Regions from separate parts of the Lactobacillus sp. W8093 genome, predicted to be linked through region 1. Evidence: predicted binding sites of a transcription regulator. Region 1 holds the regulator's gene; the other holds the start of a gene.
The links. Region 1 encodes NrdR, which represses ribonucleotide reductase genes. Its sites were predicted from a motif close to ACACNATATATNGTGT; they were not measured.
Positions count from the first base shown of each region.

Region 1 (4,898 bases):
TCTTACTGCTACCGGTCGTTTGTCCTCAGTTGATCCTAATTTACAAAATATTCCAACCAGAACCGAGGAAGGTAAGCAAATTAGAAAAGCGTTTGTTCCTAGTGAACCTGATGGCTACATTTTTTCCTGTGATTATTCACAAATTGAATTGCGTGTTTTGGCACAAGTTTCTGGCGATGAACAGATGCAGGAAGCTTTTAGAACCGGTTACGATATTCACGCTCATACCGCAATGAAAATTTTTCACTTAAAATCAACAGCCGATGTCACTCCTTTAATGCGCCGCAGGGCCAAAGCTGTGAATTTCGGTATTGTTTACGGCATTTCTGATTACGGTTTATCTAAAAACCTTAATATCAGTCGCAAGCAGGCCAAGCAATTCATAGATAATTATTTTGAGCAATATCCTCAAATTAAAGATTACATGAATAAAGCAGTTCAGGTAGCCCGTGAAAAAGGATATGCCGAAACAATTATGCACAGAAGACGCTACTTGCCAGATATTCATGCTAAAAACTTTAATGTGCGTTCATTTGCTGAGAGAACAGCAATTAATTCGCCAATTCAAGGTTCTGCCGCAGATATTATCAAAATAGCGATGATTAACATGCAGAAAAAATTAGATGACATGCATCTTAAGACCAAGATGGTAGTCCAGGTTCATGATGAGCTGATTTTTGATGTGCCAAAGGATGAATTGGAAACAATTAAAAAGATTGTACCGGAAGTTATGCAGTCGGCTGTAAGACTAGACATACCTCTTGTAGCTGATTCCGGATATGGTCATAATTGGTTTGATGCTAAGTAAGGAGTAACTTGTAATGCCGGAAATGCCAGAAGTTGAGACTGTGAGACGGACACTTCTTCCTCTTATCAAAGGAAAGACAATCAAAGAAGTAACAGTCTGGTATCCAAAGATTATAACTGGTGATGCAAAAGAATTTAAGCAGCAGTTAGTTGGTAAAAAAATCACCACAATTGATCGTTATGCTAAATATTTGTTAATTCGGCTTAGCGGCAATCTAACAGTAGTGTCACATTTGCGCATGGAGGGTAAGTATCGTTTAGTTAAAATAAATACTAAAAAGGATAAACACGACCACGTGCAAATTGTTTTTAGTGATAATTCGGCATTGCGTTATAATGATGTGCGTAAGTTCGGGCGCATGCAGTTAATTAAAACGGGAACTGAAAAAGAAAAGACGGGTATTAGCAAATTAGGTGCAGAACCCAACTCAGCAGCTTTTACCGTTTCTTATTTACAAAATGGTTTAGCACGTAAAAAGAAAAATATTAAAAATACACTCCTTGACCAATCTGTTGTTGCAGGGTTGGGCAACATCTATGTTGACGAGGTGTTGTGGGAAACGAAAATTCACCCGTTAAGTCAAGCCAATACCATTCCCGCAGAAAAGGTAGCACAATTGCACGATAACATTAATTCACTAATAGAATTGGCAATTGCTGAACGAGGTACTACAATTCATACCTATCTGGATGCAAACGGCAAAACAGGTGGCTTTCAAAAAATGTTGCAGGTTTATGGTCATAAAGGTGAACCATGTGTGCGTTGTGGTACACCACTTGAAAAAATTAAGGTCAATGGACGAGGAACTACTTTTTGTCCTAAATGTCAGGTGATTTATAAATGACAATGATATTAGGCTTGACTGGTGGAATTGCAAGCGGTAAAAGCACCGCAGATGCTTATTTTGAAAAAATGCAAATTCCAGTAATTGATTGCGATCAAATAGCCCATGATATTTTAAAGACCGGTAATCAGGGATATGAAAAAGTTATCAAACAATTTGGCAGTGAAGTCTTAAATACGGATAGTTCACTTAATCGTTCAAAGTTGGGACAAATAGTTTTTAATGATGAAAAACAACTTGAAATTTTGAATGAAATTACTCATCCATTGATTTTTACAGAAATACAAGCTAAAATTGCGCTAAACAAGGCTAAGAAAAGCCCCATAATAGTTGTTGATGCTCCTGTTCTGTTTGAGTCAAATGGTCAAAAATATTGTGATCGGACTTTACTGATTGCTATACCAGAAAAATTGCAGCTAGAAAGACTAATGCAAAGGGATCACCTTAGTCAGGGTGCAGCTTTAAAGCGCATCAATAGTCAAATGCCACTTAAGCAAAAGGAAAAATTGGCTGACTACGTGATTACTAATACTGGTTCCAGAAAAGACCTTGAGACTAAATTAGAAGAATTGTTACTTGAAATCAAAGGGGAGGACTAAAATGGAATGTCCTAATTGTCATAAAAATGCATCAAAAGTAATTGATTCGCGTCCGAGTGATGAAAATCGTGCTATCAGACGTAGGCGCGAATGTGAAAACTGCGGCTTCCGTTTTACTACATTTGAACGTGTTGAAACCACGCCTTTATTAGTAATCAAAAATGACGGCACACGTGAGCCATTTAACCGAAAAAAGATTTTACGTGGAGTGATGGCAGCTGGTCAAAAAAGACCAATCTCAAGTTCACAATTTGAAGAATTAGTTGATCACGTAGAAAACAAAATCAGGCAGGAAGGAGTTAGTGAAATTTCTTCCAAAAAAATTGGTCAATTGGTAATGGATGAATTGGCTAAAATAGATGATGTGGCCTATATTCGATTTGCGTCAATTTACCGTGAGTTTAAAGATATGTCTAGTTTCATGAAAACTATGGAAGATATGATTGCCAGAAGAGAGAAAGGAAATTAATTATGTTTGAGACTAACAATCCCAAACAGCCTTTTTATATTACAAACAGAGTAGAGCTCTACCCAACAGATTTGCGTGTTTTAATTAAGCTATATCAGCCTTTAGTTGGTTCTTTGGCGGTGGCACTCTATTTAAGTCTGAATGAGGATTATTCTGCCCAAGCTATGCTGTCAGATTCACAGGGGATTTACCGTTTGCAAGAACAAGTTGACTGTGATATTAAAAAATTATTTGCGGCTCTGCACAAGATAGAGGCGGTGGGGTTAATCGAGACCCGACTACTTGACAATCAAATAATGGGCAAAATTCTATGTTTTGAACTTAAAAGTATCCCGTCTAGCAGTGAATTTTTTGGGACTGCGTTATTAGCAAGCTTATTAAAAGAAAAAGTGGGTATTACCGCTTTTCATAAATTAAGTCATGATTTTGCCCGGGAAACAAAACAAAATCAAAACTTTGTTAATGGTGTGAAAACAGCACCAAATATCTCCGCCTCGTTTATAGATGTCTTTCATTTACCAGATCAAGAAGCAATAGACCCTTCAATTGAGGTTAAAGAGGCTGCCCAAGAAAATAATATTGTTACCCGTAATACTGCCACTATCAATGAAAAGGACCAGATTGACTGGGACTTTATGAAACAGCAATTTGAAATTTATCAAATTGCAGGCAGCGAAATTGACCAAAACAGAGAAGCAATTCGTGCAATTATGAGAACTTATGGTTTGACCGAACAGGAATTTGTAGATGAAACTCTGCCCTGTTTGCATGGTGATTACCATCTAAATATGAATCGGATTAAACAAACTATTGCTAATAACATTCATGCAGCAACTACTCGCAGCCAATTACAAAAAAAGACACGAGCAAAGGACAATTCTGAACTAAAAAACAAGCACTTAAGTAGTAGTGAACAAGAATTATTACAAAGCGCAAAAGCGAACTCACCAGCACAATTTTTGTATCAGCTTAAGACCAGCCGGAATGATTTTGTAGATGCTAGTGAATATCGCCTACTTGATAGTTTATATAATGAAAAAGGTATTTCAGCAGAACTGCTCAATATCTTGACTTATGCCTGCTTGAAAAGTGGTCCTAATGTGTCTTTTCGTTTGGCAAATAAAATTTTACATGATTGGCTGCAGCACGGAGTAAAAACCGGTGGTCAAGCTTTGGAATATATGGACAATAGGAAAAAGGCCCAAGAGCAGAAAAGAAAGCAGTATGGCAGTTATAATTCGCGTAAGTCAATTGAAAAGGGCACGGATTGGACTGAAAATAAACCAAAAATAAATTCCGAAGTTTCTAGTGAAGAACTAAAAAAGTTTTTTGAGAATTTTGAAAATAAGAATGGCATGAAGTAGGTGAAATATATGCGACCCATTAAAAAATATATTGCTAAAGGACAATCAGGCAATGCTGAGGAGCAAAGTCCTGAAGCTATTAAACAAAGGGTACTGGCTGAACCTAAGGTGCAAAACTTTATCGCGCAGCATCAAGATCAATTAAATGACAGCATTATTAATAAAAGTCTGCCCACTCTTTACGGCTATTATCTGAGCCAGCATAAAAAAGATCCTGTCACCAGAGGCTATTATCCTGATTTGATAATGAATAAAAATGCGATCAGTTTGAAATTTGTGCCCGAAGACAGCAAACTTATTCACGATAGAGAAATATATATCAAAAGGCATTTGCGCCTGATTAATTTACCTGATGGGTTGCATGATGTTCGCTTAAGCCAGATTGAACTGACCCCGGAAAGAGCCGAAGTGATGACCCGCATTCAGCAATTTTTATCAAGATATGCTAAAGATGTTCATCAGAAGGGACTTTATTTGTCGGGCAATTTTGGTATCGGCAAAACATATATATTGGCGGGACTTGCTAATCAAGTTGCTGCCATGGATAAGTATGTTGTTTTCTTGCATGTTCCGACATTTATTGCAGGTTTATCCAGTCATTTTAGTGATAATAGTGTTCAGGATGAAGTCCAAAAAATTGCTAACGCTGATTTTTTAATACTAGATGATATTGGAGCTGAAAGTTTGAGTCAATGGTCGCGTGACGAGGTCTTGGCGGTAATTCTGCAGGCCAGAATGGATAATGTGCTGCCAACATTTTTCTCGTCAAATTTTGCAATGAGCGATCTGGCAGATCATTTCAAAGAAACCAAAA
Region 1 is NZ_JACFRL010000007.1:46,993-51,890, reverse strand. It holds gene polA (DNA polymerase I) at 1-808, shown strand, start outside; gene mutM (bifunctional DNA-formamidopyrimidine glycosylase/DNA-(apurinic or apyrimidinic site) lyase) at 822-1,652, shown strand; gene coaE (dephospho-CoA kinase) at 1,649-2,251, shown strand; gene nrdR (transcriptional regulator NrdR) at 2,253-2,720, shown strand; gene H3T47_RS05950 (DnaD domain protein) at 2,723-4,084, shown strand; gene dnaI (primosomal protein DnaI) at 4,094-4,898, shown strand, end outside.

Region 2 (4,898 bases), on a different contig from region 1:
CGGCTTTTCATCAGGAATAAAACTGATGGCTGTAATTCCGCTACCTATTTGAACGGGAGTATTAGGAACGATCTTGGCAAATGTCGTATCTTGCGCAAGTCCACTATTAATCTGAGTTAAATCGCCGCCACCCGTTGATAACATGATACCGTGATATTTTTGACCCAGCTGCTTCAGTATAGCTTCAGCACTGGAGCCACTCACAGCAACTATAACTGCCTGGCAAGCGTTAAATTCAGTGTAACTATTAACTAAGCGCAGATTAAATTCAGCAGCAATTTTTTGAGCGGACTTATGACCACCGTCATAAACATAAATATCTTGGCTTGAATTTTTAGCATTTAACAAGCCTTTAATGATAGCGGAACCAATCTTACCAGTTCCAATAAAACCAATTTTCATCAGCTACCACCTTTTTTTAAAAGTCCGTGTGATCTGGATCATTTGCTAATTTAGCTGCTCCATGCAAACCATCAAGTTTAGCCATATCAGCATCACTAATTGTAAAGTCAAAAACTTGTAAATTAGATTCAAGCCGATCGCGGTGGACAGATTTTGGTAATGGGACAAAGCCGTGTTGCAAGGACCACCGTAATAAGACTTGCGCTGGAGACTTGTCATAGTGTTGCGCAACAGAAACGACAGTTTCATTAGCAAATAAACCGCCCCTGCCAAGTGGTGAATATGCTTCGCTCAAGATGCCGAGTTCTTTATTATAAGAAGTCACATCTTCTTCCATATCACTTGGGTTAAGGTAAATTTGATTGACAGCAGGACGGATTTTGGCGGTCTTCAGCAACTCATCCAAGTGTTTACGTCTGAAATTCGATACTCCGATTGCGCGAATTTTACCTGCCTGAACAGCTTCTTCCATTGCCTGCCAGCTTTCTGCGTTTAATTCAGCCCAGTGATCACGCACAGGTGCTGGATTAGGCCAGTGGATCAAATACAAGTCAAGGTAATCTAAATCTAATTTAGTCAAGCTTTCATCAATCGCAGCCTTAGTTGCCTGATAGCCGTGATGATCGTTCCATAATTTAGTGGTTACAAATAAGTCGTGTCTATTGACCCCGCTTTGTTTAATTCCTTGTCCGATGCTCTCCTCATTGCCGTAAGCTGCAGCCGTATCAATTAAGCGATAGCCCAGATCCAGTGCATCCTTCACAGTGTTCTTGGCTACTTCACCGTCAGGTGTTTGCCAAGTTCCTAAACCAATGACTGGTATTTTAACGCCATTATTTAATTCATAAGTATCATTAAAAGAATGAATATTTAAAGTCATTATTCTCACCTCTAATAATTATTATACAGGATTGAACTATACTTCTACAGGAAAAGATAGCAATTATTGCGGTTGCTTTTGCAAATCACCCTTGAGCAAAGCCACAAATTCCGGATATGTTGCTACCTCATATAAGGGATGCAGATTCATATTATTCTTCCGTTTACGGTGGTTATACCAGATGCTGTCAAAGCCGTAATTTTCTGCACCCAGTATGTCGGACTGCAGCCCATCTCCAAAGAACACAGTTTCTTCAGGGCCGATTTCAGTATGAGCAAAAAAGTAATCAAAGATACGGGTATCCGGTTTAGCAAAGCCGGCTTCTTCTGATGTCACAATCAGCGAAAAATATTTATCAATGCCCGCTAATTGCAAACGGTGCCTCTGCATAAAGGCTTCACCATTACTTAAAATAGTTAAAACGTAATTGTGCTTTTTAGCAAAACGCAAAGTATCATTCACACCGGGCAGCAACTTATGAGCTTCACTAAAATAAGAACGGTATTCGTTCATAATTGCAATTCCGTCAATATCAATGTCTAAATTTTCTTTGATAAATTCGCTAAAGACAGTCTTGCTGAGTTGATTATAATCGATTTTACCTTGTTCCAGCTTACGCCAAAGTCCTTGATTATATGCATGATAATCACGCTGCATGTTGTCTGTTAACTGCCAATGATGAGCCTGAAAAAGACTATGCAGAGCAAAATTTTCTGTAGCAGCAAAATCAATCAAAGTATCATCAACATCAAAAATTATTTGTTTATAACGCAAGCAATTTCTTCCTCTCCAGTTATTCCGCAGAATAAAATGCGTATTCACTAAAAATTAGTGTGGAGGTCTATTATAACAATATTTCACACATTGGGAACAAAATTAACTATTTTTAAATTTTGCTTGCATTACTATTACTCTTCTTAAAAATCAGCTATAATATCACTTAATTCTGCTAAAAGGGGTGATTAAGCATGGTTGGACTATTACTAGCATTCTTGTTAATTTGGTTATTTATAAAACTGGGCGTTGGTATATTTAAAATCTTATTTTTCATTTTAACTTGCACACTTGCCTTTATTTTCTTTATTCATTTATTAGTGCCAATAGTCGTTATTCTTGGCTTAATTTTCCTTTTCTTCACGTTAGCTAGGCACTAATTTTTAGTTTAAAAACAAAAATATATTCAAGCATAATAAACGCTATTTTTAGCTTATTATGCTTTTTTTATATCTTCGAATTCTATATGTTTTTTTATTATCCCCGACAACTTACTCGCACATCAAGTTGTGACTTTTACTTGTGTTTAAGAGCAAACTTTCCTCTAGTAAATACAAGATATTGTGGTATAGTTCTACTTGTAGCCATAGATGATGTGTCTGTGGAACAATTTGCTAGTTGAAGGAGTAACTTTGAATATGAAAAATACGAGCATAACCTTAGATCAGGGTTACATTGATCAAGTGAAACAAACTGTCACTCCCCACTGGGGAGAGCTTGGCTGGGTTACTTACAAACGGACCTACGCCAGATGGCTTCCTGAAAAAAATCGTTCCGAAAATTGGGATGAAACAGTTAAACGCGTAATCGAAGGCAATATTAATCTTGATCCTCGTCTCAAAGATTCTCCTGCAAATGAAGTAGTTGATGAACTAACTGATGAGGCCAAGAGCCTATTTAAATTGGTTTACGGTTTAGGCGCAACGCCTTCTGGTCGTAACCTCTGGGTCTCCGGGACAGATTACCAAAAGCGTAATGGTGATTCGTTGAATAATTGCTGGTTTATAGCTATTCGTCCCCAAAAATATGGTGACAGCCATATAGTGCCAGACTATTTAGGGCAAACGCAAGAAGCGGTTTCAATGCCATTTTCATTTCTTTTTGACCAACTAATGAAAGGCGGCGGCGTTGGCTTTTCTGTTGTTCAAGACAACATTCAAAAGATTCCAACAGTTGATAACAAAATCGATTTAACAATCGTGATCGACAAAAAGAGTGCCTCATACGCGGATTCGGTTAAATTGGGTGCAACGGACAAAGACGAATGGGCAAAGCAAAATAACGGCAAGTCTGACTACGTATACTACAACTTGCCTGATACCCGTGAAGGTTGGGTTTTGGCCAATGCTCGTTTAGTTGACATGCATTTTAATCAAACCAATGCTGAAAACAAGACCAAACTGGTACTGGACATCAGCAGAATTCGTCCTTACGGGGCTAAAATTCACGGTTTTGGCGGTACTGCTTCTGGACCTATGCCGTTAGTGGAAATGCTTTTTGATATTAACAACATTATTAACAACCGAGTAGGCGGCAATTTAACTTCTGTTGATTGTACGGATATTTGCAACTTGATTGGTAAAACAGTCGTTGCCGGCAATGTGAGAAGATCAGCTGAATTGGCTTTAGGTACAAGTACCGACCAAGACTTCATCACGATGAAACAGGATAAAGACAAACTCTACCACCACCGTTGGGCATCAAACAACAGTGTAGCAATTGATTCTAACTTTGATGAATATGAACCAATTGCTAACGGTATTAGAGAAAACGGTGAACCAGGAATAGTTAACCTTGACTTATCTCGTAACTATGGTCGTATTATTGACGGCTATCAAAAAGATATTGACGGCGACGTTGAAGGCACCAACCCTTGCGGAGAGATTTCCTTGGCTAATGGTGAGCCATGCAACCTGTTTGAAGTATTCCCATACATTGCAGAACAACAAGGTTGGAAACTAAAGGACGTTTTCAGGTTGGCCACTCGCTACGCCAAACGGGTAACGTTTAGTGACTACGACTGGGAAATTTCCCGCAACATCATTTCCAAGAATCGTAGAATCGGTGTTTCAATGTCAGGTATTCAAGACTGGCTGTTAAATGATTTGGGTCACCGGGTTGTCACCGGCTTTGAAGACAGCACTGATGAAGAAACCGGCGCAAAGATTAAAAAACCAATTTACGACCCTCAGGGAATTAAAATGGTTACTGAAGCTTACCAAGCCGTCATTGATGCTGATAAAGAATACAGCAAAACTTTAAACTGCAATGAGTCAATCAAGCACACAACTGTTAAGCCTTCTGGTACTGTTGCCAAATTGGCTGGGGCCTCTGAAGGAATGCACTTCCACTATGCCGGCTACTTAATTCAAAGAATTAGGTTCCAAGCTTCTGATCCATTGCTTAAAGCATTGGACGCATGTGGTTACTATTCAGAACCTGATATTTACTCACCAAACACAACTTGTGTTGAATTTCCATTGCGTGCTGCTCACGCCGACAGCAAGAACTTTGCTTCTGCCGGTACAGTTTCAATTGAAGAACAATTTGCAACACAAGCCTTTTTGCAAACTTATTGGTCAGATAATGCAGTTAGCTGTACCGTTACTTTCCAAAGCAATGAAGGTGACAAGATTACCCCACTCTTTGAACAATACCGGCATGTAATTAAGTCAACTTCCTTATTGCCATACTATGGTGGTTCACTTAAACAAGCGCCAAAAGAACCAATCGATAAAGTTAAATATGAGGAAAGAAAAGCTGAAATTACCGGTGATGTAGCCCAAGTATTTGCAGAGCAAAATGATGATCAAAAAGATTTGGAATTAGTTGACCAAACAGA
Region 2 is NZ_JACFRL010000002.1:256,886-261,783, reverse strand. It holds gene proC (pyrroline-5-carboxylate reductase) at 1-402, opposite strand, end outside; gene H3T47_RS02470 (aldo/keto reductase) at 419-1,282, opposite strand; gene H3T47_RS02465 (YjjG family noncanonical pyrimidine nucleotidase) at 1,346-2,056, opposite strand; gene nrdJ (ribonucleoside-triphosphate reductase, adenosylcobalamin-dependent) at 2,695-4,898, shown strand, end outside.
Region 2: nrdJ (ribonucleoside-triphosphate reductase, adenosylcobalamin-dependent) is a predicted target of NrdR. The motif match lies at 2,608-2,623, and genes of this name have one in related genera.